Regions from separate parts of the Buttiauxella sp. AC142 genome, predicted to be linked through region 3. Evidence: predicted binding sites of a transcription regulator. Region 3 holds the regulator's gene; each other region holds the start of a gene.
The links. The regulator CRP, encoded in region 3, controls carbon source genes, mostly activating them, when cyclic AMP is high. The targets are predictions, from matches to a motif close to ATGTGANNNNNNTCACAT.

Region 1 (7,401 bases), 2.3 Mb from region 3:
AGATCAGTGGGTAACGTGGGTTAGCACCGGTACACTGGTCATCGAACGCATCTTCAGACAGTTTGTCAACGTGAGCCAGGAAGTCAGCTTCCTGAACGCCAGCTTCGCGGATGGACTTAGGAATACCCAGTTCAGCCTTGATGCTGTCAAGCCATGCCAGCAGTTTCTCAATCTTAGCCGCAGTACGGTCGCCCGGTGCGCTCAGACCCAGATGGTCTGCGATTTCAGCATAACGACGACGCGCTTGTGGGCGGTCATACTGGCTGAATGCAGTCTGCTTAGTTGGGTTGTCGTTCGCGTTATAACGGATAACGTTGGAGATCAACAGGGCGTTCGCCAGACCGTGAGGAATGTGGAACTGAGAACCCAGTTTGTGAGCCATTGAGTGACACACACCCAGGAAGGCGTTCGCAAACGCGATACCCGCGATGGTCGCAGCGTTGTGTACACGCTCACGAGCAACTGGGTTTTTAGAGCCTTCGTTGTAAGATGCTGGCAGGTTTTCTTTCAGCAGTTTCAGCGCTTGCAGAGCCTGACCGTCAGAGAACTCGCTCGCCAGAACAGAAACGTAAGCTTCCAGTGCGTGAGTTACGGCATCAAGACCACCGAATGCACACAGGGACTTAGGCATGTCCATTACCAGGTTGGCATCAACAATCGCCATGTCTGGAGTCAGAGCGTAGTCAGCCAGTGGGTATTTCTGGCCAGTTGCATCATCAGTTACAACTGCAAACGGAGTCACTTCTGAACCCGTACCGGAAGTGGTGGTAACCGCGATCATTTTCGCTTTTACGCCCATTTTCGGGAACTTGTAGATACGCTTACGGATGTCCATGAAGCGCAGAGCCAGTTCTTCGAAGTGAGTTTCTGGGTGCTCGTACATAACCCACATGATTTTCGCAGCATCCATTGGTGAACCGCCGCCCAGCGCGATGATCACGTCTGGTTTGAAGGAGTTCGCCAGTTCTGCACCTTTACGTACCACGGTCAGAGTTGGGTCAGCTTCTACTTCGAAGAAGACTTCAGTTTCAACGCCAGCTGCTTTCAGAACAGAAGTGATCTGGTCCGCATAGCCGTTGTTGAACAGGAAACGGTCGGTAACGATCATCGCACGTTTGTGACCATCAGTAATCACTTCGTCCAGCGCGATTGGCAGAGAGCCACGGCGGAAGTAGATAGATTTCGGAAGTTTATGCCACAACATGTTCTCAGCTCGCTTAGCAACGGTTTTCTTGTTGATCAGGTGCTTAGGACCCACGTTCTCAGAGATGGAGTTACCACCCCATGAACCACAACCCAGAGTCAGGGAAGGCGCGAGTTTAAAGTTGTACAGGTCACCGATACCACCCTGTGAAGCAGGGGTGTTGATCAGGATACGTGCAGTTTTCATTTTGTCGCCGAAGTGCTTAACGCGCTCTGGCTGGTTGTCCTGGTCGGTGTACAGGCAAGAGGTGTGGCCGATGCCGCCCATCTCAACCAGTTTCTCAGCTTTAACAACTGCATCTTCGAAGCTCTTAGCACGGTACATAGCCAGAGTTGGAGACAGTTTTTCGTGAGCAAATGGCTCAGATTCGTCAACAACGCTAACTTCACCAATCAGAATCTTGGTGTCAGCCGGTACTGTAAAGCCTGCCAGTTCAGCAATTTTGGTTGCTGGCTGACCAACGATAGCTGCGTTCAGCGCGCCGTTTTTCAGGATGATGTCCTGAACAGCTTTCAGCTCTTTGCCCTGCAGCATGTAGCCGCCGTGGGATGCAAAACGTTCGCGCACTGCGTTATAAGCAGAGTCAACAACGATAACTGATTGCTCGGAAGCACAGATTACGCCGTTATCAAAGGTTTTAGACATCAGGATAGAAGCAACAACACGTTTGATGTCGGCAGTTTCGTCAACAACAACTGGAGTGTTACCTGCGCCTACGCCGATGGCTGGTTTACCGGAGCTGTATGCAGCCTTAACCATGCCTGGGCCACCAGTAGCCAGAATCATGTTGATATCTGGGTGGTGCATCAGAGCGTTAGACAGTTCGACAGATGGCTGGTCAATCCAACCAATCAGATCTTTAGGAGCACCCGCAGCGATTGCAGCTTGCAGAACGATGTCTGCGGCTTTATTGGTCGCGTCTTTTGCACGTGGGTGTGGAGAGAAGATGATCGCGTTACGAGTCTTCAAGCTGATCAGAGACTTAAAGATAGCCGTTGAAGTTGGGTTAGTCGTCGGAACGATACCGCAGATGATACCGATTGGCTCAGCGATGGTGATAGTACCGAAGGTCTGGTCTTCACTCAGAACACCACAGGTCTTTTCATCTTTATAGGCGTTGTAGATATACTCTGAAGCAAAGTGGTTTTTGATCACTTTATCTTCAACGATACCCATGCCAGATTCGGCAACGGCTAGTTTCGCGAGAGGGATTCGAGCATCTGCGGCAGCCAGAGCGGCGGCGCGGAAGATTTTATCAACTTGCTCTTGAGTAAAGTTGGCATATTCACGCTGGGCTTTCTTGACGCGCTCTACAAGTGCGTTAAGTTCAGCGACATTAGTTACAGCCATAATGCTCTCCTGATAATGTTTAAACTCTTTTAGTAAATGAGCTGCTCGAGACGACAGTATAGTCAGCGGGCAACAGCTTGCGTAAAACCACGAGCCACGACTATCCAAAAACTTCCCAAAACGACCTGCTGATTTACTAAAAGAGCCTTATCGAAAAAACCTATTCATGGTCTGAATTATACGCTCTTCAGATGTATCCAAGAGTACTCACTTCTGAGTAGGTTTTTTGTGATGTAAATCACATTATCCTAAGGCTGACTCCATTCAGCACGCCAGAATCAGGTTACTGATAAATCTTTAAAATTTTAGTCACAGCTAAGACAAAACAAACTACCATATTTTCAACAAGCGGGTAACATTATTGATTAATATCGCATTTGCTTCTAAAAGTAGTTATCTATGCTACGAAAGGGCGTAGCGCCAGCAACTGTTTTCCATTACATTACGCCGGCCTTTGCTACGTTCATTTGCGGAGTTTTTAGTGGCTCAATCCTTGTTTGATTTGCCTACCTATTTTAAGTTCTTTATTGGCTTGTTCGCGCTGGTAAACCCGGTGGGGATTATTCCCGTCTTTATTAGCATGACCAGCTACCAAACCGCGGTAGCGAGGAATAAAACCAACCTTACTGCAAATCTGTCAGTAGCTATCATCTTATGGACGTCATTGTTCCTCGGTGACGGCATTCTTCAGTTATTCGGTATATCAATAGATTCTTTCCGTATTGCCGGTGGGATTCTGGTCGTGACTATTGCGATGTCGATGATTAGCGGTAAGCTCGGGGAAGATAAACAGAACAAACAAGAGAAGTCAGAAAGTGCTATTCGCGAAAGCGTAGGTGTTGTTCCCCTGGCACTACCACTAATGGCCGGCCCTGGTGCAATCAGTTCTACCATTGTCTGGGGAACGCGCTACCATAGCTGGAATTATTTAATCGGTTTTACGATTGCTATTGCACTATTTGCTTTCTGTTGTTGGTTGGTTTTCCGCCTTGCGCCATGGTTAGTACGTCTGCTGGGGCAAACGGGCATTAACGTCATCACCCGTATTATGGGGTTGTTATTGATGGCTTTGGGGATTGAATTTATTGTCACCGGTCTGAAAACTATCTTCCCCGGATTGCTAAGTTAGTTCTGCTGAATCTGATATATGAAAAAGCAGAATAACCATTCTGCTTTTTTCTTGTTAACTTCCCACCAAAACTCATCTGTTAAGAACAATCCCGCATCGTTTATTTTAAAAATCAATCATAAGAAAATGCTTTGGAAACGGGGTATTAGCCGCCTTGATTTTCTTCCGTTGTACATAAAATTCACAATCGCATCGTTATTTCACTCACACTACACAATGATACTTGCTGCGGCTTTATTGAGATGATATTAGTTAATCAAGCTCTCTTGTAGATGAATGTGCTAAAAAACAACCAATTGTTAATTTATTGTGAATTGCCTTATGGTGCCAAAAACCTGAAAAGCATCTGCACGCGATCACGCTACTATCTCTTTTATTTTTAATCAGTTAGCCAGAGAAAGTGCGCCGATATGGCACATCTACAAATGTGATGCTGACTAGATAAAAGAGAAATGCTTAACAAATTTGCAAATTGTATTGGCGGGCATCAGGCGCTTTTGATACTTTCCGGGCAACACAATTATCTGAAAAATGTTTCATTTACAGATGACTCATCAATATCAACCTGAGAACAGGGTAGGTTGATTAAGAATCGACGGAGCAGGGTGCCAATAAGAGCATCCCCCAAATAAAGTCGGTGATAGCAAGTAACACAGAAGAACAACCTGGCAGTTGCATAACGCTCTTGCACTGTTAAGGAACCCCCAGAGGGGAAGAGGCTGGCTTTCGGGTCGGTAATTATAATGAGTGGAGTATCAACACAATGTCCATCATCACAAAAAAAAGTCTGGTAGCAGCAAGCATTTTATCCGCGCTTATCGTAGGCAATGTGGCCATGGCGGCCGAAGTTCCTGCAGGTGTTCAACTGTCAGAAAAGCAAACGTTGATTCGAAACAACGGTGCTGAACCACAGTCTCTGGACCCAAATAAAATTGAAGGTGTTCCTGAGTCAAACGTGAGTCGTGACCTGTTTGAAGGTTTATTAATTACTTCTCCAAAAGACGGCCACCCAATTCCGGGCGTAGCAGAGTCCTGGGATAATAAAGATTTTAAAGTCTGGACCTTCCATCTGCGTAAAGATGCGAAATGGTCTAACGGCGAACCTGTTACCGCGCAAGATTTCGTCTATAGCTGGCAGCGTCTGGTTGATCCAAACACCGCTTCGCCATACGCAAGCTACCCGCAATACGGCCATATCGTAAACGTTGATGCCATCATCGACGGCAAAATGAAACCAAGTGAACTGGGCGTAAAAGCCATTGACGACCACACTCTGGAAGTCACTCTGAGCGAGCCTGTTCCTTACTTCTACAAACTTCTGGTCAACCCGGCGATGTCCCCGGTGAATAAAACCGCCATCGAGAAGTTTGGTGAGAAGTGGACCCAACCTGCAAACATCGTAAGCAACGGCGCTTACAAACTGAAAGACTGGGTGGTTAACGAACGCATTGTCATGGAGCGTAATACTAATTATTGGGATAACGCGAAAACTGTTATTTCACAAATTACTTATCTGCCAATCTCTTCCGAAGTGACGGATGTGAACCGCTACCGTAGCGGCGAGATTGACATGACCTATAACAACCTGCCAATCGAACTGTTCCAGAAGCTGAAAAAAGAAATTCCAGCTGAAGTTCACGTTGACCCGTATCTGTGTACTTACTATTACGAAATCAACAACCAGAAAGCTCCGTTCAATGATGCGCGCGTGCGTACCGCTCTGAAACTGGGCCTGGATCGCGACATCATCGTTAATAAAGTGAAAGCGCAGGGCGACCTGCCAGCTTATGGCTACACGCCTCCTTACGCTGACGGTGCAAAACTGACTAAGCCTGAGTGGTTCTCCTGGACTCAGGAAAAACGCAACGAAGAAGCGAAGAAATTGCTGGCTGAAGCGGGCTACACCAAAGATAAACCGCTGACCTTCGATTTGCTGTACAACACCTCAGATCTGCACAAGAAACTGGCTATCGCTGCCGCATCTATCTGGCAGAAAAACCTCGGTGTGAACGTTAAGCTGGTAAACCAGGAGTGGAAAACCTTCCTTGATACCCGTCACCAGGGCAACTACAACGTTGCGCGTGCTGGCTGGTGTGCGGATTACAACGAACCGACTTCCTTCCTGAACACGATGCTTTCAACAAGCTCAATGAACACCGCGCATTATAAGAGCCCAGCGTTTGACGCGATCATGGCGGAATCGCTGAAAGCAACTGATGATGCGCAACGTGCTGCTGCATACGATAAAGCGGAACAGCAATTGGGCAAAGATTCTGCAATCGTTCCGGTTTATTACTACGTGAATGCCCGTCTGGTGAAACCATGGGTTGGTGGTTATACCGGTAAAGACCCGATGGACAATATCTACACTAAAGATATGTATATCATCAAACATTAATGGCAATTCGTGGGGCAAGTTTTATCCCTCATACTTCACGCTGCAGATGCGTTAACTGCGCTCATTCACTCCAGTCACATAGTTTGTCTATGTTCCTGGGGATTCATGAGCTTGTCGCCTTCCTGCAACGTGAATTATTTAAGATAAAAGGGTAGAGCTTGCCCCATCGTGTCTTATTTTATCGCACTCTAAAGGCACAGCCAGAAGGTACGGGCAATGTTGAAATTTATTCTGCGTCGTTGTCTGGAAGCAATTCCGACACTCTTTATTCTTATAACAATTTCATTCTTCATGATGCGCCTTGCGCCGGGTAGTCCATTCACCAGCGAACGCGCACTGCCGCCGGAAGTGATGGCGAACATTGAAGCCAAATACCATTTAAACGATCCGATCTCCACCCAGTATTTCAGCTACCTGAAACAACTGGCACACGGTGATTTTGGCCCGTCATTTAAATATAAAGATTATTCAGTGAACGACCTGGTGGCTTCGAGCTTCCCTGTCTCTGCCAAATTAGGCGCAGCTGCATTTATTTTTGCAGTGGTCTTAGGAGTATTAGCAGGGGTAATTGCCGCACTGAATCAAAATACCAAATGGGATTATGCCGTAATGGGGGTGGCCATGACCGGGGTTGTTATCCCGAGCTTCGTGGTTGCGCCATTACTGGTTCTGATATTTGCGATAACCCTGAAGTGGTTACCCGGAGGCGGGTGGAACGGAGGGGCCATTCAATACATGATCCTGCCAATGGTCGCGCTGTCTTTGGCTTACATTGCCAGTATCGCGCGTATCACTCGTGGCTCGATGATTGAAGTTTTGCACTCCAACTTTATCCGTACCGCACGTGCAAAAGGGTTGCCAATGCGCCGCATTATTTTGCGTCACGCTTTGAAACCTGCACTGTTACCGGTTCTGTCTTATTTAGGCCCGGCTTTCGTCGGTATCATTACGGGTTCAATGGTTATTGAAACCATTTACGGATTACCAGGTATTGGCCAGTTGTTCGTTAATGGTGCGCTGAACCGCGATTACTCTTTGGTGCTGAGTTTGACCATTCTGGTCGGCGCACTGACGATTCTCTTTAACGCGATTGTTGATGTGCTGTACGCCGTTATCGATCCGAAAATCCGTTACTGATCTGGAGTACGCCATGATGTTGAGTAATAAAAACAGCGAGGCGCTGGAAAACTTCAGTGAAAAACTAGAAGTAGAAGGCCGCAGCCTTTGGCAAGATGCTCGCCGCCGCTTTATGCATAACCGTGCAGCGGTTGCGAGCCTGATTGTCCTGGCATTTATCGCGCTGTTCGTCACTTTCGCGCC
Region 2 (7,401 bases), 1.5 Mb from region 3:
AGGTGACGCTTTTGCCACAGCCCGATTCACCGACGATGCCCACCACTTCGCCGCGTTTTACCGCAAAGCTGACGCCGCGCACCGCTTTAACTTCACCTTCGCGGGTGAAGAATGAGGTTTGCAGATTGTCGAGTTCCAGTAAGTTATTCATCGCGGTTCGCTCCTGGCTCGAAAGCGGTACGTAACACATCGCCCAGCACGTTAAAGCTCAATACCGTCAGCAAAATCAGCACGCCTGGGAACATCGCCAGCCACGTCGCTTCGCCAATAAAAGATTGTGCATTGTTGAGCATACTGCCCCATGATGCATTCGGCTGCTGAACGCCAAGGCCGAGGAAACTCAACGTCGATTCCATCAGGATTGCCGAGGCAATATTCAGCGTCGCCGCCACCATAATGGTCGGCAAAATATTCGGGATAATATGGCGGGCAATGATAATTAACGGGTGTTCACCGCAGGCGCGGGCATACACCACGTATTCACGCTCTTTCACAGATAAGGTTTCTGCGCGCACAAGACGCGACATACTCATCCACGTCAATGCGCTGATAATCATGATGATATTCGCGATCCCCGGCTTCAAATAAGCATTCAAAACCAGCAGCAGGAAGAAGGCGGGAATCGACATCAGCACATCGACTACACGCATCATAATGTTGTCGATTCGCCCGCCAAAATAGCCGCTCACGGTGCCGACCAGCGTACCAATCAGCGTTGAAAATACCATCGACAGGAATCCGACCATCAAGGAGATCTGGCCGCCGTACAGGGCGCGAGTAAAATAGTCGCGCCCGTAGTCATCCGTACCGAACCAGTGCGTCGCATCCGGCGCTAACAACCTTGCGGTAAGCGACATCTGATTGGGGTCAAAAGGACTGAGTGCGGCCAGCAATGCCGCAATGCTGAAAACGATCAGAACCAGTAATGAGAATTGAGCTGGACGATTACGTTTCAGGCCGTGTTTAACTTGTTGCCAACGTCTACTCATCGTCTTACCTCAAGGCCTTAATGCGCGGATCGGCCACGCGATATAACAAATCTGCCACTAAATTACCGACGATAATCATCGTCGAAGAAAGCATGATCATCGCCATGATCAGTGGGTAATCCAGCGAGGTTATCGACTGAATCCCTAACAGACCCATCCCCGGCCATGAGAAGACGCTTTCTGTTACGTAAGCCCCAACCACCAGCTCGCCAAACGAAATACCAAACAACGTAATAACCGGCAGGAGGACGTTTTTCAGCACGTGGCGGAACAAGATTGAGCGTCGCGTGGCGCCATACGCCAACTGGGTTTGCACGTAATCAGCCGATAATTGAGTGATGGTGTTGGAGCGGATGTAACGCACATAAGTGGAGAGGTTATAAAAACTCAGGGCGATACACGGCAAAATGGCGTGGCGCACCACATCCAACCAGGAGTCTTCCGCACCGATGGTGCGCATTCCCATGCTGGGCAGCCAGTTCAACTGAACGGAAAATACGGTAATCAGCAAAATGCCAAACCAGAAAATTGGCACCGAAATACCAATGTAGGCAAACATATTCAGGAAGTGATCGAGCCAGCGGTGCTTGTACGCTCCCGCCAGTAACCCCAATGGGATCGCCAGTATCATCGCAATAATCAGCGATGCGCCCATTAAACCAAGCGTGGCCGGAATGCGCTCGGCAATCATGGTTAATACCGGACGATGGTAAATCAGCGAATAGCCTAAATCCCCATGCAGGACATTTTTGAGCCATAGCAGATATTGCATAAATAGCGGTTTATCAAGCCCGAGGCTCTGGCGGATACGCTCGATATCCTCCGGGTTCATACGCGGCGTGATATAGGCCTGAACCGGGTCTCCAGGTGCTAGTTTAACCAGCAAAAACGACACCAGCGAAATGAAGAACAACATCGGCACTAATTGCGCCAGGCGTCGAACTAAAACATTATTCATACTGCCTCAAAATTGACTCAAGCAATGTCGGATGACGCTACGCTTATCCGACCTACAAAAAGTGAATTGCCCTTGTAGGGGGGATAAGCGCAGCGTCATCCACCATTATGCCTTCATCAAAAAGGGTCTCTCAGGAGAAACCCTTAAAGATAAAGTTAATTATTGTTGATAGATTTTTGACAGGTCCTGGAACATGTAAACAGGCTTAGGTTCTGCCTCTTTGGTTCCGGCAAAACGCTTATCTACTGCAACAACCGCGTTGGTATAAGCAATCGGATACCATGCCATGTCGTTAGCAACGGTCTGCTGGATTTGTTTATAAATCTCAGCGCGTTTCGTTTTGTCGGTTTCGGTCGCACCCTGGTTCCACAACGCATCGAACTCCGGGTTCTTATAATGCGCGTAGTTATAGGCTTCGTTGCTCATATACAGAGATTTATAACCGTCAGGTTCCATCCCCATAATGTAGCCACCCAAACTCAGCTCGTAGTCGGTGTTTTTCATATCCAGGCTGCGTTGGGACATCGCGTTAGCATCGAGTGGCATCAGCTCAACCGCGATACCGACGTTTTTCAGCTGCTGTTGAATATACAGCCCCATGCTTTCCTGGGTTTTATTGCTGTTGATATAAGCCAGACGCAATTTCAGATTAGCAGGCGCGCCCGCTTCTTTAAGCAACGCTTTGGCTTTTTCAGCATCGAACTTATAGGGTTCAACATCGTTGGTTTGATACAGCGTATCTGGCGTCAGAATAGAAGCAGCCGGTTGCGCGTAGTCGAGCGAAGAAAATGCCGCCTGCACCAGTTCGTCTTTATTGATGGCATAAGCAATGGCCTGACGTAGCGCCTTGTTCTTCATGCTGTCGATGTTCTGGTTAAACGTCATGTACGCCAGACGCCCTTCCGGATAAATCACGAAATCAAATTTCCCGGTGGTTTTCAGGCGAGTGACATCCTGCGGATCAATCATCTTCATGTTGATTTCGCCATTTTGCAGCGCAAGATTGGCGGAGTTGCTGTCTTTAGCGAAACGGTAAGTCACGGCATCTAGTTTTGGTTTACCGTTCCAGTAATCGTCAAAACGCGTCAGCGCGTAATATTGCCCGGCGCGATATTCTTTGAATTTAAAGGGACCTGAACCGACGGGAGCATCGTTTTTAGCGCTCTTTTCCAGGTCGCCATTTTCGCTGGCAAATACATGCTGCGGGATCGGGTAAATTTGAACCAGGGTGCCGACAAACGCCGCGCTCACCTGTGGCAGCGTGAATTTAACGGTCTGGTCATCAATTTTGCTGACCTGAATAGGTTTGCCACCATAAACAAACATGCTGCGGAAGAAACTGTGCTGCTTCTCATCCAGCAATTTGTTGAAGGTAAAGACGACGTCATCAGCTGTAATGGCTTTGCCATCCTGCCACTTCAGATTCGGTTTGAGTTTTAAAACGTATGAGAGGTTGTCTTCTGAAGGTGTCAGGCTTTCAGCCAGGCCCCATTCAATTTTGTCACCGTTGAAGCTATAAAGCGGCGCATACAGCGCTTGCATAATCGTCAGCGTAGTGCGGTCGCTGGCGTACAACGGGTTCATGGCTAACGGGTCACCGGTGGTTACGCCAACAATTAAATTGCCGCCATCCTGGGCTGCTTGTTTTGCTGGGGCAGGACTCGCCGCAGTTTCGGTTTTCGCATCGTCACAGCCAGAAAGGGCCAGGGCCAAAGAGGCAAACAGCGCAGATAACAACAGGGGTTTACGCATTTATTCACGGACTCCGTCTCAATTAGAGACCGCATAGTGCACCAGCCATACCCACAATGTAAATAAGTGTAAAAAGCATAACGTTATGCGAAAAAGTGCTAAAGCAACAAATGTGGATATAACGCGAGCAACTGACAATTAAAAGCCAGATTTCAGGCATAAAAAAACCTGCCGCAGCAGGTTTTTCTTCAGGCTGACAAATCAGAACATGCCAGCTGGCGGTACATCTTTAAAGGTCTTGCAGTATTGTTCAAACATGCTTTTCAGGATTTTGCGCATTTTCATTGTGTGCTCCAGTTTTTTTGTTTTGCAGATGTTGCTCGTTATGGGGCTAATAATATGACATCCGTCACACAAATCAATAGTTTTGTGATGCACATCACACATTTTTCTTGTGGATTTTACAACTCCGTCACATGAAATGGCTTGCAAATCCAACACTTAACTGATTAATTGGCTCAATTAATTTTTAAAACATTATTTTAATTTTGAGTTTTACTCATGACTAACTCCCCTTCTCCGGCACCTAAACGTGGCATTTCAGGTATGGCACTGTTGGTTGCTGGCGCATTTTTCATGGAATTTCTCGACGGAACCGTCATTGCTACCGCGCTGCCCGAAATGGCAAAAACATTTGGGGTGGATGCCGTCGATCTCAACATCGGCATGAGCGCCTATTTGCTGACGCTGGCGGTGTTGATTCCAGCCAGCGGCTGGATTGCTGACCGGTTCGGCGCACGCAAAATATTCACGCTCGCGCTGGGTATTTTCACCTTTGCCTCGGTGCTGTGTGGCATCGCCAATACGCTCGAGCAGTTTGTTGCCATGCGTATTTTACAGGGCGTTGGCGGCGCGTTGATGGTGCCTGTCGGGCGACTTGCCGTATTGCGCACAACTCCCAAGCATTTGTTGATAACCGCGATTGCCACATTAACGTGGCCCGCGCTGGTGGCTCCGATCATTGGCCCGCCGCTCGGGGGGTTCATCACCAGTTATGCGTCGTGGCGCTGGATTTTCTATATCAACCTGCCGTTGGGATTAATCGCGATGGCACTGGCATGGCGGTTGATTCCTGATATCCATGATGACTCCCGCCGTCCGTTTGACAGCATTGGTTTTGCCAGTACCGCCATTGCCATGATTAGCCTGGTGTACGGGCTGGAAATGCTCGGACAATCGCAAGTCAATGTGCTGCCAACAGTGAGTATTCTCATGGTGGGTGCGGCGGCACTTTGGTTCTCGCTCAGGCATTTTAAACGCGCAGAACACCCGATGATTCGCCTGGAAGCATTAAAGGTACAAACTTTTGGCGTGACGATGTACGGCGGTTCACTGTTCCGAACCTCCATCAGTGCTGTGCCGTTTTTGCTGCCGCTGCTGTTTCAGGTTGGCTTTGGGATGGACGCGTTCCATTCAGGTTTACTGGTTTTAGCGGTATTTGCCGGGAACCTCGCGATGAAACCGGCAACCACACCGTTGATACGCGCGTTAGGCTTTAAAAAGCTGCTGATAATTAATGGATTGCTGAACGTCGCTTCTTTGCTGGCTTGTACATTTCTCACCCCTGACACCGCCGCATGGCTGACGATGGCGATACTGTTTTTTGGCGGTATGTTCCGCTCAATGCAATTTACCGGAATCAGCACCCTCGCCTTTTCCGATGTGCCATCCGCGCAAATGAGTTATGCCAATACGTTATTCAGCACGGCAACGCAGCTTTCTGTGGGGTTGGGAATTACGCTTGGCGCAATTGGAATTCGGTTAGGGGAAAAAGTCAGTCAGTGGCTGGATATTACCCATATTCCTGGGTTTTCAATCAAGATTTCGTTTGTGATGATCACGTTAATTTGCCTGCTTGGGCTGGTTGATTTGCTGCGTTTACCCCGTGATGCAGGAAGTAGCGTGTCTAAAAAGCAGTGAGTGAAAGTACAAAAAATTAAGGCCAGCAGAAGCTGGCCTTACGTATTTTCAGAAATGATTAAGCAAGGATTTCGCGAACGAATGCTTCAATTTCTTTGTTCTGGCAATTCTCGAAGAAACACTGCTGGAAACGCTCACCAGACACAGCGGTTTTCACCAGTTCTGGGTCGATAGCACGCAGCGTATCCAGATAGTTTTCTTTCACAACAGCGGCTTTAACCTGGTTCAGGATACCGGCGTTACGAACCTGCGGCTCTTTACGCTCAATTGGGTAGCCTTCGCCTTTACGGCCTGTGAACGCTTTTTCGAACATATAGCGTACGTTCAGTTCTGCACCCCAGCCAAACCCTTTCGCGAATGCCAGAGACAGCGCATTACCGTTGTTGATTTGAGAGAACAGGAACGCATCGGCTGGATCCAGGCAGTAGCCACACACCACACCTGGGTGGATGTTCAGTGACATCATTGCGCCCTGGCCAGTGCCACAACCGGTTACGACAAAATCAACCGCTTTAGAGTTCAACAGAATGCTGGCCATAATACCGAGGTGGATGTAAGTCAGGTGGTGATCCTGCTCATCGCTCATGCCTACGTTGTAAACCGGGTACTCTTTTTCAGCAGCAACCGCATTCAACTCATTAAGAATGATGGCGTTTTTTCCAGCCTGACTGTTTTCCATCATCAGTGCTATTTTCATTTCCGTCTCCTGATTGGGTCACGGGATTTCCCGCGGTGAATAGCTTGGTATGCAGTAACGATACTATCTAGCAAACATACTTTCAAATTTAATGAAATTTTGTTTCAAAAAATAAAGGTGTGCTCACACTTCTGCATTTTGATGATAGCTCAGTCTCCAGATCAGGCCGATTTGGCGATGCGGAACATCGCCACAATGTCGTTTAGCTGGTGCGCCTGTTGCTCCAGATCAACCGACGACAACGCAGATTGGTGCACCAGACTCACGTTTTGCTGTGTCACCGCATCCATCTGTCGAACGGCAATCCCCACTTGCCCTATGCCTTTGCTCTGTTCCCCCGAGGCATTGGCAATATCGCCCATAATATTGTTCACTTGCATTACAGCATCGAGGATTTCGCCCATTGCTTCGCCGGCCTTTTTCACCTGCTCTGAACCGGTGTAAATGTTATCGACGGACTCTTTAAGTAACGTTTCAATTTCTTTTGCCGCCAGAGCACTGCGCTGTGCGAGATTTCGAACCTCACTGGCCACCACCGCAAATCCCCGTCCTTGCTCACCCGCTCGCGCCGCTTCTACGGCGGCGTTGAGCGCCAGAATATTGGTCTGGAAGGAAATACTATTAATGACCGTGGTGATATCGACAATTTTGTGTGAACTACTGGTGATGGTTTCCATGGTCGTCATGACTTTTTTCACCGACTCTCCGCCATTGCGTGCGGTTTGAGTGGCGTTTTTTGCAAGATGACTCGCATGGTTGGCATTTTCAGCATTGAGTGTAACGGTGCTGCTTAATTGCTCCATGCTGGCCGTCGTCTCTTCCAGAGCCGCGGCGAGCTGTTCTGAACGAGTGGATAGTTCGCCGTTTACACCAGCAACTTCAGTGGCATTCCCTCGAATGGTATTTGCACTGGTGCGAATATTGGAAACGGCTTTTCCCCAGTTGGATTGCATTTTTTGAATCGGCGAGACCATCAGACCGATACAGTTACTGCCTAAATCCGGTAATTCTGTTTCCAGCTCGCCGCGCGCCAGAATATGCATATGCTCGCGAATGCTCTCGACGGGTTTCACCAGGCAGTGATA
Region 3 (7,401 bases):
GCCGCTCGATTCTGCAAAAGATAACGTCAACAGCGCACAGGCTCGTAAAGATCAAAAACGCCGTGAAGCAGAATTGCGCACGCAAACTCAGCCCCTGCGTAAGCAAATCACCACGCTTGAAAAGCAGATGGAAAAGCTGAATGCCCAGCTTGCGCAAGTGGAAGAAAAACTGGCTGACAGCGCTATTTACGACCAAAGTCGTAAAGCAGAAATGACCGAATGTCTGCAAACTCAGGTGAAAGTGAAGTCAGCACTGGAAGAGTGCGAGATGGAATGGCTGGACGCGCATGACAAGTTAGAGCAGATGATGCAGGCCGAGTAACCGTTTTGCCTCAACCTTATCGAAAACTAAGGATGAGGCCCGCGAACTTAATGCCAAATCAACAGGGCACACGCCGCCGTCAGCAACCCCATAAAGACATTGAAGATTGTCCAGGAGCGGCGGCTGCGCAGCAGTTTGCCGATCATGCTGCCAAACGCAATCCAGATAATACCTGCAACAATGTTAACCAGCGCAATCCCGATACTGATTAACGCCACGGAATGCAGGTACTGAGCACCGGCAAGGCTAAAACTTGCCACTGCACCCAATGCCATCAACCAGGCTTTAGGGTTGATAACCTGAAGTAAACCGCCCTGCCAGAATGGAATAGGAGCCGGAGGCGGCGCATCCGTTTCCAGTTTTTCATAGGTCGCGGTGCCGATTTTCCATGCCAGCCATAATAGGTAAGCACTCCCGGCAATCTTCAGGATAAGGTGCAAAGCAGGATACAAAAGGATTAAGCTACCGACGCCAAAGGCCACCAGCAACAGGATGCATTGCATCCCAAGCATGATGCCAATCATCAACGGAATGGTGCGCATAAAGCCGTAATTGGCGCCGGAAGAAGTCAGTAACATATTGTTTGGGCCGGGTGTAATAGCCGCGACCCAAAGAAAACCAAGCATTGAGAAGAAAAGCGTTTCCATGAAATGGGTGTTCCACACCCGGTAAAGTTAATTAGCAAACTAAATGAAACTAACAGTGTGATATGGCTACGACAAGTCCCGCAGTATTGAATTTTAATCACGAAGAAGATGATCAATTTCGTCCGTTGAAGGGTGTCAGTAATCCGCACCTGCAAACCATGCTTCCGCGTTTGATTCGCCGTCGCTTAAATTTCAAACCTCACTGGCAGCGTCTGGATATGCCGGATGGAGATTTTGTCGATCTTGCCTGGAGCGAAGACCCACGCCAGGCATTGCATAAACCACGGTTAGTCGTTTTTCATGGGCTTGAAGGTAGCCTGCACAGCCCATATGCCCACGGCTTAATCGAAGCCGCCAGCAAGCAAGGCTGGCTGGGCGTAGTCATGCATTTCCGTGGATGTAGCGGCGTGCCAAATCGCATGAAGCGCATTTATCACTCGGGCGAAACTGAAGACGGAAGCTACTTCTTAAACTGGCTCAGTACCCGTTACGGCAAAGTGCCGACGGCGGCAGTGGGGTTTTCCCTCGGCGGGAACATGCTCGCTTGTTTATTGGCTAAACAAGGTGCTGACTGCACGCTACAGGCCGGTGTCATAGTTTCAGCCCCTCTGATGCTGGAACATTGCAGCGCACATATCGAAAAAGGATTCTCGCGCGTTTATCAGCACTATCTTTTGAATCTGCTGAAGAAAAATGCCGCGCGCAAGCTCAGAAGCTATCCGGGCACTCTACCTGTTGATCTGCGCCAGCTTAAAGGAATGCGCCGCCTGCGTGAGTTTGACAATTTGATCACTTCAAAAATTCACGGCTTTGCTGATGCTCTCGACTACTACCGTCAATGCAGCGCGATGCCGTTACTGCCACAAATCAAAACCCGGACGCTAATCATCCACGCCAAAGATGACCCGTTTATGGATCATCATGTGATCCCGGATAAAGCCATATTGCCTGCTAATATCGAATACCAACTTACGCGCTACGGTGGGCATGTTGGGTTTGTTGGTGGGACGTTACGCCGCCCTGAAATGTGGCTTGAGCAACGCATCCCGCAATGGCTGTCTCAATTTTTGGACCAGTAATATGATGATTCCCTGGCAAGACCTGCCTCCCGAAACGCTTGATAATCTGATTGAATCCTTTGTATTACGAGAAGGCACAGATTATGGTGAACAAGAGCGCTCACTTGAGCAAAAGGTGGCTGATGTTAAGCGCCAACTGCAAAGTGGTGAAGCGGTACTGGTATGGTCAGAACTTCATGAAACGGTGAATATCATGGCTCGCGGGCAATTTCGCGGCTAAGCCTGCCTATACTGCATAATACAACTGCCTTCACCCAACCAAACTTGCTACTACCCATGGAGTTGTTGCCTTATGTCAGCCAAACATCCGGTTATTGCCGTAACAGGTTCCAGCGGCGCGGGAACGACCACCACCAGCATCGCCTTCCGTAAAATCTTCCAGCAATTAAACCTACGTGCAGCTGAAGTTGAAGGCGACAGTTTCCATCGTTTCACCCGTCCTGAAATGGATATGGCGATTCGTAAAGCGCGTGACCTTGGCCGTCATATCAGCTACTTCGGGCCGGAAGCCAACGACTTTGGCTTGCTTGAACAAACGTTTATTGAATACGGCAAAACCGGGCAGGGTAAATCACGTAAATATCTTCATACCTATGATGAAGCCGTACCCTGGAATCAGATTCCCGGCACGTTTACTCCGTGGCAGCCGTTACCAGAACCGACTGATGTTTTGTTTTATGAAGGCTTGCATGGCGGAGTCGTTACCCCGCAGCACGACGTCGCCAATGCCGTCGATTTACTGGTTGGCGTAGTGCCGATTGTAAACCTGGAGTGGATTCAAAAACTGGTGCGCGACACCAGCGAGCGCGGTCATTCCCGTGAAGCGGTAATGGATTCCGTCGTGCGTTCGATGGACGATTACATCAACTACATCACGCCGCAGTTTTCCCGCACGCACATCAACTTCCAACGCGTACCGACGGTAGATACCTCTAACCCGTTTGCCGCACGCGGTATTCCGTCATTAGATGAAAGTTTTGTCGTGATTCATTTTCGCGGTCTGGATGATATCGACTTCCCGTATTTGCTCGCCATGCTGCAAGGCTCATTTATTTCCCACATCAATACATTAGTGGTGCCGGGCGGCAAGATGGGACTGGCAATGGAGTTGATCATGACGCCGTTGGTTAAGCGCCTGGCGGAAGGAAGAAATATCAATAATTAGGGCGGCTAAACACCGCCCTTTTCTTCACTCTAGCTTTCAATCACTTCGTAGCTATGGGTGATGTTTACGGCTTTTTCCAGCATCAACGCAACGGAACAGTACTTCTCAGCAGACAAGTCTACCGCACGCGAAACTGCATTATCTTTCAATTCTTTGCCTGTCACAATGAAATGCAGATTGATATGTGTGAACAGACGCGGGGCTTCTTCGCGGCGCTCAGAGGTCAGTTTCACTTCACAATCCGTCACGTTGTAGCGGCCTTTTTGCAAAATAGAAACTACGTCGATTGCGCTACAACCACCAGCGGACATCAGAACCATTTCCATCGGACTGGGTGCTTTATCGCCAGAATTACCGTCCATCAGAATCTGGTGTCCAGAAGCGGACTCCCCAAGGAAGGTTAACCCTTCAACCCACTTCACTCGTGCTTGCATGTTACTTCTCCCGTTGAAAAAATTGTCTTTCAGAGTACGCAGATTCAGCAAATCTGGCAATGGAAGGCGACCTGCGTCAAGCTGAAACGAGACAATAGGAGACACTTGTCAAAAGCTATGCTAAAACAATCCAGATGCTACATCGATACATTGACGTTATGCATGTATGCAGAGGACATCACTAATTACAGGCAGCAAGAATGACTTGCATGCCATCTCCCCAAGGTGGGGAATATTCTAATACTTGCAACGCCAGACAGGATGTTTAGCGTCCTGTCGTTGGTAGCCAGTTATAAAACAGAGGATAACCGCGCATGGTGCTTGGCAAACCGCAAACAGACCCGACTCTCGAATGGTTCTTGTCCCATTGCCACATTCATAAGTATCCATCGAAGAGCACACTGATTCACCAGGGTGAAAAGGCTGAGACGCTGTATTACATCGTCAAGGGTTCTGTGGCTGTTCTGATCAAAGATGAAGAGGGCAAGGAAATGATCCTCTCCTATCTGAATCAGGGCGATTTCATTGGCGAGTTAGGGCTGTTCGAAGAAGGTCAGGAACGTAGTGCTTGGGTTCGTGCTAAAAGTGCCTGCGAAGTGGCTGAAATTTCATATAAAAAATTCCGCCAGCTGATTCAGGTCAATCCAGATATCCTGATGCGCCTGTCTTCACAGATGGCTAGTCGTCTGCAAGTTACATCTGAGAAAGTGGGTAACCTGGCATTCCTGGATGTGACTGGTCGTATCGCGCAGACACTGCTGAACCTGGCTAAACAGCCTGATGCAATGACCCACCCGGACGGTATGCAGATAAAAATTACCCGTCAGGAAATCGGTCAGATCGTGGGTTGCTCTCGCGAAACCGTTGGTCGTATCTTGAAAATGCTGGAAGATCAAAATCTGATCTCTGCTCACGGTAAAACGATCGTCGTTTACGGCACTCGTTAATCTCCGTCTCAAAAATGGCGTGTTGCTTCATAACACGCCTTTTTTGTCTCTAAAAAACTAAATCCGAAACCCGATTAATTGAAGTTGCAGCAAGGCAGCAAGTGAGTTCATCCCGATGAGCTTACTCAAGTAAGTGATTCGGGTGAATGAACGCAGCTAACGCCGCTGCAGCTTTAAGTAAGAAGGGTTTATGTGGCGAAGACTGATCTACCATCCTGAAGTTAACTACGCACTGCGGCAAACGCTGGTGCTGTGCCTTCCGGTGGCAGTAGGTTTGCTCTTTGGCAATCTCCAGTCCGGCCTGCTTTTCTCTTTAGTCCCTGCCTGCTGCAACATTGCAGGACTTGATACTCCCCATAAACGCTTCTTCAAACGCCTGATCGTCGGCGGTAGCCTGTTTGCCGTCAGCAGTTTGATCATGCAGCTTTTATTGCTTTATACCTCAGTGCCGTTGCCGGTGATATTGGCCGTAATGGCGCTATTGCTGGGCGTCACAGCCGAAATCAGCTCCCTGCACGCTCGTCTGCTTCCCGCCTCACTCATTGCCGCGATCTTTACACTCAGCATGGCGGGGAATATGCCCATCTGGAAGCCAATGCTGCTGTATGTCAGCGGTACAATTTGGTACGGCGTGTTTAACTGGTTTTGGTTCTGGATGTGGCGCGAGCAGCCACTGCGCGAATCATTAAGCCTGCTCTATCGCCAACTGGCGGATTACTGCGAAGCCAAATATGGCATGCTAACGCAGCATACCGACCCTGAAAAAGCGCTGCCTCCGCTGCTGGCGCGTCAACAAAAAGCCGTTGATTTAATCACTATTTGCTACCAGCAATTACACATGCTGGCAGCGAATCAGCAAAACGGCTACAAGCGATTACTGCGCGCGTTTCAGGTCGCTCTGGATTTACAAGAACACATTTCCGTCAGCCTCCACCAACCTGCCGAAGTGCAAAAGCTGGTTGAGAAAAGTCACGCTGAAGCCGTGATTCGCTGGAACGCGCAGACCATTGCAGCGCGTTTACGCGTGCTGGCTGACGACATTCTTTATCATCGGTTCCCACAGCGTTTCACGATGGATAAACAGATTGATGCCCTTGAGAAAATCGCGCGTCAAAATCCGGATAACCCGGTTGGGCAATTTTGCCATTATCACTTCAGTCGGATTGGCCGTGTTTTACGCACCCAGCGCCCGTTGTATATCCGTGATTTGATGGAAGACCGGCAGCGTCGCTTGCCACTTTGGGCAGCACTGAAAAGCTATTTATCTTTGAAATCCGCCGCGCTGCGTAACGCCGCCAGATTAGGTGTAATGCTGACCATCGCCAGTATTTTGGGGGGGTTTTTACATCTGCCTAAACCTTACTGGATTTTGATGACGGTAATGTTTGTGACGCAAAACGGCTATGGCGCGACCCGGGTGAGAATTCTTCACCGGTCGGCAGGCACCATTGCAGGTTTAGCGATAGCGGGCATCGCGCTGCACTTCCACTTTCCGCAAGATATCGCGCTGGCCGCGATGTTGATCATTACGCTGGTCAGCTATTTGTTCATTCGTAAGAGTTACGGTTGGGCGACAATTGGCTTTACCGTCACGGCGGTTTACACCCTGCAACTCATCACCCTCAGCGCCGAGCAGTACATCGTTCCGCGCTTAATAGATACGCTGCTCGGCTGCCTGATTGCCTTTGGTGGCATGGTGTGGCTGTGGCCACAGTGGCAAAGTGGTTTACTGCGCCAGAACGCCCACGATGCTCTGGAGCGCGATCAGGATGCGATTCGCCTGATTCTGAGCAGCGACCCGGAACCCACCCCGCTGGCGTATTCGCGAATGAGGGTCAACCAGGCGCACAATGCCTTATTCAACTCGCTCAACCAGGCGATGCAGGAACCTGGATTTAACTCGCACTATCTTGCCGATATGAAACTATGGGTGACGCACAGCCAGTTTATCGTCGAACACATCAATGCGATGACCACACTTGCCCGCGAGCACAACATGTTGACGCCGGATCTCGCCCAGCGTTATTTGCAATCGTGTGAAATTGCGCTGCAACGATGCCAGCAGCGGCTTCAATATGATGGGCCTGGGGAAACCAATGATGCGAATATTCTCGACCCGCTGGAAGGGCTTCCGAGCGGGCCGCTAAGTACCATGGAACAACATTTACAGCGGGTGTTGGGCCACCTCAGCACCATGCATACCATTTCTTCGGTTGCATGGCGTCAGCGGCCACATCACGGTATCTGGCTGAGCCGCTTACGCCGCTCAAATTGACGGGCGATTAAGCGTTAACGACTTTTGCGACCGCTTTGGCAAAGCGCGTCATACCGTCTTCGATATCAGCATCCTCAACAATTAACGCCGGAGCAAAACGCATGACGTCTGGCCCCGCGTTCAAGACCATCACGCCCGCTTCTGCCGCTGCGTACAGGAACTCCCGGGCACGGCCTTTGTAGTGAGGTTTCAACTCAGCGCCAATCAATAAGCCCATGCCACGAATGTCGCTGAACACGTCGAATTGCTCGTCGATTTGCTGCAAATGCTTAACGAACTGCTGGCGTTTCGTCGCAACGCCTTTCAAAACCTCAGGCGTATTGATGATGTCAAACGCCGCACCTGCAACGGCACATGCCAGCGGGTTTCCGCCGTAGGTTGAACCATGAGTGCCAACATGGAACGCAGAAGCAATTTCCTGAGTAGTCAGCATGACGCTGACCGGGAAGCCACCGCCGAGTGCCTTCGCGCTGGTCAGAATGTCTGGCGTCACGCCGTAATGCATGTACGCAAACAACTCGCCGATACGCCC
Region 4 (7,401 bases), 3.5 Mb from region 3:
GCTCACGCAGCACTTCCACTTCAAGTGTTGAGGTGTCCACCAGGCGATACTGGTAGCCATCGAGTTTTGGCAACGGGCTTTTCGGCGCAAGATCGAGAATAAACGTTTCTGATTTCAGCTTTGAAAGTAATGACTTCATCGAGGTGTTTTCTACCAGCTCGCCGTTTTGAATAATACCGATATTGCGGCACAGCATTTCTGCTTCTTCAAGATAGTGAGTGGTCAGAATTATGGTGGTGCCTTTATCATTCAGATCCTTCAGGAAGCCCCACATCGAGCGGCGAAGTTCGATATCAACACCCGCAGTTGGCTCATCGAGGATCAGCAGTTTTGGCTCGTGCATTAAGGCGCGGGCAATCATCAAACGGCGCTTCATGCCGCCGGATAACATACGCGCACGTTCGTTGCGTTTTTCCCACAGATCGAGCTGTTTCAGGTACTTTTCGCTACGCGCGATGGCATCCGCACGTTCGACGCCGTAATAACCCGCCTGATGCACCACAATTTGCTGCACGGTTTCAAACGGGTTGAAGTTAAATTCTTGTGGCACCAGTCCGAGCTGACGTTTAGCGTTAACCACGTCTTTTTCCAGGTCGTAACCAAACACACGAACCCGGCCAGAAGTTTTGTTAACCAGCGAACTGATGATACCGATGGTGGTGGATTTCCCTGCGCCATTGGGCCCCAGCAGCGCATAAAAATCACCTGCTTCAACACGAAGATCTATGCCACGCAGCGCCTGAACACCGCCGGGATAGGTTTTCGTTAACTGTTCCAGTTCTAATGCAATTGTCATGGATATACGGTTACCTTGTCCGGTACAAAAAAGTTAAGCTGTTTAAAAATTATTTCAGTTGCACTATCAGTTGCCCTATATTACCTCAACGCACTTCTTCCGTTACAGGTTGTTAACTTCCATGAAAGACATAGATACCCTCATCAGCAATAACCAGGTCTGGTCAAAACTGATGGAGGACGAAGACCCGGGCTTTTTCGAACGTTTGTCTCAAGCCCAAAAGCCTCGCTTCTTATGGATTGGCTGTTCTGATAGTCGTGTACCCGCAGAGCGTCTGACCGGGCTTGAGCCTGGCGAGTTGTTTGTTCACCGTAATGTCGCAAACCTGGTTATTCATACGGACTTGAATTGCCTTTCCGTTGTGCAGTATGCGGTTGATGTTCTTGAAGTTGAACACATTATTATTTGCGGTCACTACGGATGTGGCGGTGTACAAGCGGCGGTTGAGAACCCGGACTTAGGGCTTATCAACAACTGGTTGCTGCACATTCGCGATATCTGGTTCAAGCATAGCTCGCTGCTGGGAGAACTCCCACCGGAGCAGCGCCTGGACACACTTTGCGAGCTGAATGTGATGGAACAGGTTTATAACCTCGGTCATTCCACCATTATGCAGTCCGCGTGGAAACGCGGGCAAAAAGTGACAGTTCACGGTTGGGCTTACGGTATTCACGATGGTCGCCTGCGCGATTTAGAAGTCACCGCTACCAGCCGTGAATCGCTGGAGCAAGGTTACCGCAGCGGGATTTCAAACCTGCAAAACTCCCATATCAGCCATAAGAATAGAACACCTTCGCAGTAAGTCAGATAGCAAAAAGGGCCTTAATGGCCCTTTTTTAATGGATGCTATCGACTTATTCGTCCAGCAGAACCACTTTGCCGACGTACGGCAGATGGCGATAACGCTGAGCGTAATCAATACCATAACCCACTACGAACTCGTCAGGAATGGCGAAACCAACCCACTCCACGTTCACGTCTACTTCGCGGCGTTCCGGTTTATCCAGCAGCGTACAAATAGCCAGTGATTTTGGCTCACGCAGGCTCAGGATCTCACGCACTTTGCTCAAGGTATTACCGGAGTCGATAATATCTTCGACGATCAGCACGTCTTTACCGCGAATATCCTCATCAAGGTCTTTCAGGATTTTCACATCACGGGTGGTAGACATGCCGCTGCCGTAACTCGATGCGGTCATAAAATCGACTTCGTGGGGCACTTGCACTTCACGGCACAAATCCGCCATGAACATAAATGAGCCACGCAGCAGGCCAACCAGCACCATATCACTACCGCTATCACGATAATGTTCAGTGATCTCACGACCCAGTTCAGCGATACGGGCTTTGATCTCCGCTTCGGGGATCATCACTTCAACAGTATGTTTCATAGTTATAACCATATGATTTAAAAATAAATCATTCGATGTCGGTCAAATATCAGCCAACACAAAATATTCAGGCCAGCAGTATAACAGCAAAACCCATTCCCGTGCCCAATTGGTAAAAAAGCCATTTATGTGATGAATATCACACTTGTTAATAACTATAATGAATTGCTATCAAACTTTTAAGAGCGTGATAATTGTGAAAACAAATAACAGTGGTTCGCGAGTCATCGCAACCTTAACAGTCCTGTTTGCGGTACTGAGCGGACTGTATTTATTAATTGGCGGGATATGGTTAGTGGCAATTGGTGGGTCCTGGTACTACCCAATTGCAGGCGCGGTGATGCTCATCACCGCATGGTTACTTTGGCAACGTAAAGCTCTGGCACTTTGGATTTATGCCGTATTACTGCTTTGCACCGTCGCGTGGTCTGTCTGGGAAGTCGGTTTCGATTTCTGGGCATTAACCCCGCGTTTAGACGTTCTGTTCTTCTTCGGCGTGTGGCTACTGCTGCCGTTTGTGTACCGTCAGCTGATTAAGCCATCAGCGGGTGCGGCTCCGGCATTGGGCGCGGTATTAGTCATCACCGTGATTGGGCTGGTCTGGGCGGTATTTAACGACCCGCAAGAGATCAACGGCACGCTCAGTGCTGATGCTCAAACGCCTCCGGCGGCGAGCGCCACCATTCCGGATGCCGACTGGCCTGCGTATGGTCGCAACCAGGAAGGCCAACGCTACTCCCCTTTAAAGCAGATCAACGATAAAAACGTCGGTGAGCTTAAAGAAGCGTGGACCTTCCAGACCGGTGATGTGAAGCGCCCTACCGATCCGGGTGAAATCACGAACGAAGTGACCCCGATTAAAATCCGCGACACGCTGTACCTGTGTACTGCGCACCAGCAATTATTTGCACTGGATGCCGCCACCGGTAAGCAGAAGTGGAAGTTCGATCCGCGTCTGGATACCAACCCTTCGTTCCAGCACGTGACCTGCCGTGGCGTTTCTTATCACGAAGCGACAGCGGCTAACTCAAGCCCGGATTTGGTTTCAGACTGCCCACGTCGAATCATTCTTCCGGTGAATGATGGCCGCCTGTTTGCGATTAATGCCGATAACGGTCAGCTGTGCGAAAGCTTTGCTAACAAAGGCATTCTGAATCTGCAAACCAACATGCCGGTCACCACGCCGGGTATGTATGAGCCGACTTCGCCGCCAATCATCACCGATAAAGTGATCGTGATTGCAGGTGCTGTGACGGATAACTACTCGACGCGCGAGCCGTCTGGTGTGATTCGTGGCTTTGATGTGAACAGCGGCAAGCTGCTGTGGGCATTCGACCCGGGTGCGAAAGACCCGAATACCGTTCCGGGCGATGAACACCACTTCACCATTAACTCGCCAAACTCCTGGGCACCTGCGGCCTACGACGCGAAGCTTGATTTGGTGTACCTGCCGATGGGTGTTACCACGCCAGATATCTGGGGCGGGAACCGCACACCGGAACAGGAGCGTTATGCCAGCAGCATTCTGGCGCTGAACGCCACCACCGGCAAACTGGCCTGGTCTTATCAAACAGTTCACCATGACTTGTGGGATATGGACATGCCATCGCAGCCAACGCTTGCGGATATTACCGTTAAAGGCGAAACCGTTCCGGTTATCTACGCGCCTGCGAAAACCGGTAATATTTTTGTGCTCGACCGCCGTGACGGCAAACTGGTGGTTCCAGCTCCGGAAAAACCAGTGCCACAAGGTGCTGCAAAAGGCGATTACGTGACGCCAACTCAGCCGTTCTCGGATTTGAGTTTCCGTCCGAAGAAAGACCTGAGCGGTGCGGATATGTGGGGTGCCACGCTGTACGACCAGATGGTCTGCCGCATTATCTTCCACAAGCTGCGCTATGAAGGCATTTTCACACCACCGTCTGAGCAAGGCACACTTGTGTTCCCAGGTAACCTGGGGATGTTCGAATGGGGTGGGATTTCGGTTGACCCGAATCGTCAGGTTGCGATTGCCAACCCAATGGCGCTGCCGTTTGTTTCCAGGCTGATGCCTCGCGGCCCTGGCAACCCGATGGAGCCGCCGAAAGATGCCAAGGGTTCAGGCACTGAAACGGGCATCCAGCCACAGTACGGCGTACCATATGGCGTGACGCTGAATCCGTTCCTCTCTCCGTTTGGTTTGCCGTGTAAGCAACCGGCATGGGGCTACATTTCTGCGGTAGATTTGAAAACCAACGAAGTGGTGTGGAAGAAACGTATCGGTACTGTTCGCGACAGCTCACCGCTCCCACTGCCGTTTAAAATGGGGATGCCGATGCTTGGCGGCCCAATTTCTACCGCCGGGAACGTGTTGTTTATTGGCGCAACCGCAGATAACTACCTGCGTGCGTACAATATGAGCAACGGTGACAAGCTGTGGGAAGCACGTCTGCCAGCTGGTGGACAGGCAACGCCGATGACTTATGAAGTGAATGGCAAACAGTACGTGGTCATTTCTGCGGGCGGCCATGGTTCGTTTGGAACGAAGATGGGCGATTACATCGTCGCTTACGCTTTGCCGGACGCGAAGTAATTTAGTGGGTTACGCCCTCATCCCGTCCTTCTCCCCCTGGAGAAGGAGAAACCAATTCCCTCTCCTGTGGGAGAGGGTTAGGGTGAGGGCGTAATCGCTACGCCACCGTAAACCCAAGCATCATGCCGGTATCTTCATGTTCCAGCAGATGGCAATGCGCCATATAGGCCTGCTCTTTCGCAGCCGCATGTTCAAAGCGCACTAACACTTCACTACGCCCGCCTTCCACACGAACCGTGTCTTTCCAGCCCTGACGGTGAGCCTCAACCGACTTACCATTTTCGCTCAGAATGCGGAACTGCGTGCCGTGAATATGGAACGGGTGCAGCATCATGTCGCCTTCACCGGAAATCGTCCATTTCTCGTACTTGCCTTTCTCGACCGCAAACGCAGGCGTGTTCATATCAAATGCTTTGCCGTTAATCTTATTGGCATTATGGAAGTCAAAGCCCTGCTGGCCGTGATTCATACCACCATGATTCATTTTGCCATGGTCCATCTTTCCGTGGTCCATATTGCCCATCATGCTGCCATGCCCTGCCATGTTCATGCCCGCCATCGCCTGCTGGCCATATTTGTCCATCAGCGCTTGCATCCCCATCATGTCCAGCATCGGGTCCATCATCAGCTGTAACCAACGCTCGGTAATACCATCCGTAGCAGGAATTGCGGGAACGTTAGCCAGCTTGTCAGGCATATCGCCGGATGCGGCAATAATCAGCGGTTGAATACGCACCACAGGCTGCGGTTTGTCGAACGGCGCAACCGTCATACCCATTTGTTTAACCGGGAGTGTGACGATATCGAACGCTTTGCCGTCGCGGGTATCGACCAGCACTTCGAAACGCTCGCCCATCAGCATTGGCAGTTCGGTCACTTTTACCGGCTCCGCCAGTAAGCCACCGTCGCTGCCAATCACATACAGTGGGCGATTGTCGCTGGCGGCAATATTCAGAGAACGGGCATTACAGCCATTGAGCAGACGTAAACGCAGCCAGCCGCGCGGGTTAGCATGTTGCGGATACACCGCGCCGTTGCACAGCAACGTATCGCCAAACCAACCGACCGCAGCACTCATTACGTCCAGTTGGTAGTCAATTTGGCCGTCAGCCGCAAAACGTTTGTCCTGAATAATTAATGGCACATCGTCAATGCCCCACTGTTTTGGCAAACGCAGCGCACGGCTTTCAGGATCGTCAATCAGCACCAGCCCCGCCAGCCCCATAGCCACCTGATGGCCAGTTTTGCCATGTTGATGCGGGTGGAACCAGCAAGTGGCGGCACGTTGCTGCGGAGTGAATTTCACGGTGCGTTTGCCACCAGCGGCGATCACGCCTTGTGGCCCACCATCGACATCACCAGGAACTTCCAATCCATGCCAGTGAACCGTAGTTTCTTCAGCAAGTTGGTTATTAATCTCGACCGTGACTTCTTCGCCCTGCGTCAGTTGCAAAGCCGGCCCAAGTAAATTGCCGTTATAGCCCCACGTGGTGGCCGTCTTGCCATTAAAAGTGCTTTTGCCCGCTTGCACGGCTAAACGGATGCTATTCTTTGCATCAGGGGCGAGAATTCCGGGGATCGGTAATGCGGGTCTGTCGGCAGCCAGTGCCGCTTTACTCCAGAGCGGCAGCGCGCTAAAAGCGCCAATAGCAGCAGAATATTTTAGAAAATCACGGCGTTGCATATTCAGTTCCTTTCATTAGCAGGCGTGATAGTGAGCATAAACTCTGCCCTTAGGGGAAGGTCAAGTTTTATACGGGTTGCAGGGCAGATAATAAATCTCGTCGCACCATATTTAACTGTGTTAACGTTTCGTATCTGATAAAAAGTGGTAGATGTGATGAAGATGGGAGTTAGGGCATTAATCCTGGGCTTGTTGATGGCTTTTTCCACCAGCAGTCAGGCACTTAGCGAGTCTGAAGCAGAAGATATGGCCGATCTTACTGCTGTGTTTGTGTTCCTGAAAAACGATTGTGGCTACCAAAATCTGCCGAACGGACAAATTCGTCGTGCACTGGTCTTTTTTGCCCAGCAAAACCAGTGGGATTTGAGCAATTACGACACCTTTAATATGAAGGCGCTCGGTGAAGATAGTTATCGTGACTTAAGTGGTATTGCCATCCCTACCGCGAACAAATGTAAATCCCTTGCCCGTGACTCGTTAAGTTTGCTCGCCTACGTGAAGTAACCCGTCTTTTTAAAACGCATCAGGAAATTATAGCCGCTCTAAAGCGGCTATTTTTGTCAATTCCGTACGTCGATATATAACAATTTCCTAAAAAACATGCAGCCAATTGCGTAAAAATAAAAAAGAGTTATCCTTGTTCTTGCAAGTAGTTAATTGAAGACAATTTTAATAAGAGTAATATTACAGAGTGCTTTTTAATTATTAATTAGGTGAAGACATTCCTAACCTACACCAGGCTATTTATTCATATAAAAAACCATGTCATTTAAACTCATCGCCAGAGTTTATTAACTGCTATGGGAATCTGCATAATTTTTATAATAATACCTAAGGATGGATAGACGTGACCATGACAATTAAAAACGCCATCAACGTTTTTTGCCCGGCGATTGCAACTATGGTTCTCATGTTGGTCAGCGGTTGTAGTGCCTCGCCCTCACAGCAAGCAAAGCCC

Region 1: a site for CRP is predicted at 2,781-2,798, ahead of adhE (bifunctional acetaldehyde-CoA/alcohol dehydrogenase). Genes of this name have one in related genera too.
Region 2: a site for CRP is predicted at 4,067-4,084, ahead of azuC (stress response protein AzuC). Genes of this name have one in related genera too.
Region 4: a site for CRP is predicted at 2,315-2,332, ahead of hpt (hypoxanthine phosphoribosyltransferase). Genes of this name have one in related genera too.

The regions. Positions count from the first base shown of each region.
Region 1 covers NZ_CEEDCH010000001.1:1,812,401-1,819,801, forward strand. The annotation lists gene adhE (bifunctional acetaldehyde-CoA/alcohol dehydrogenase) at 1-2,554, opposite strand, end outside; gene AC0IWZ_RS08295 (YchE family NAAT transporter) at 3,036-3,683, shown strand; gene oppA (oligopeptide ABC transporter substrate-binding protein OppA) at 4,447-6,081, shown strand; gene oppB (oligopeptide ABC transporter permease OppB) at 6,298-7,218, shown strand; gene oppC (oligopeptide ABC transporter permease OppC) at 7,232-7,401, shown strand, end outside.
Region 2 covers NZ_CEEDCH010000001.1:2,640,568-2,647,968, forward strand. The annotation lists gene AC0IWZ_RS12255 (ABC transporter ATP-binding protein) at 1-151, opposite strand, end outside; gene AC0IWZ_RS12260 (ABC transporter permease) at 144-989, opposite strand; gene AC0IWZ_RS12265 (ABC transporter permease) at 994-1,947, opposite strand; gene AC0IWZ_RS12270 (ABC transporter substrate-binding protein) at 2,107-3,699, opposite strand; gene azuC (stress response protein AzuC) at 3,901-3,984, opposite strand; gene AC0IWZ_RS12280 (MFS transporter) at 4,201-5,619, shown strand; gene AC0IWZ_RS12285 (RpiB/LacA/LacB family sugar-phosphate isomerase) at 5,678-6,316, opposite strand; gene AC0IWZ_RS12290 (methyl-accepting chemotaxis protein) at 6,478-7,401, opposite strand, start outside.
Region 3 covers NZ_CEEDCH010000001.1:4,138,801-4,146,201, forward strand. The annotation lists gene AC0IWZ_RS19335 (ABC transporter ATP-binding protein) at 1-322, shown strand, start outside; gene AC0IWZ_RS19340 (LysE family translocator) at 370-969, opposite strand; gene AC0IWZ_RS19345 (hydrolase) at 1,032-2,048, shown strand; gene AC0IWZ_RS19350 (YheU family protein) at 2,050-2,268, shown strand; gene AC0IWZ_RS19355 (phosphoribulokinase) at 2,341-3,213, shown strand; gene AC0IWZ_RS19360 (OsmC family protein) at 3,243-3,647, opposite strand; gene crp (cAMP-activated global transcriptional regulator CRP) at 3,962-4,594, shown strand; gene AC0IWZ_RS19370 (YccS/YhfK family putative transporter) at 4,785-6,869, shown strand; gene argD (bifunctional acetylornithine/succinyldiaminopimelate transaminase) at 6,877-7,401, opposite strand, start outside.
Region 4 covers NZ_CEEDCH010000001.1:621,550-628,950, reverse strand. The annotation lists gene AC0IWZ_RS02830 (ABC transporter ATP-binding protein) at 1-796, opposite strand, end outside; gene can (carbonate dehydratase) at 918-1,598, shown strand; gene hpt (hypoxanthine phosphoribosyltransferase) at 1,651-2,187, opposite strand; gene AC0IWZ_RS02815 (glucose/quinate/shikimate family membrane-bound PQQ-dependent dehydrogenase) at 2,348-4,759, shown strand; gene cueO (multicopper oxidase CueO) at 4,857-6,443, opposite strand; gene AC0IWZ_RS02805 (YacC family pilotin-like protein) at 6,600-6,947, shown strand; gene AC0IWZ_RS02800 (hypothetical protein) at 7,297-7,401, shown strand, end outside.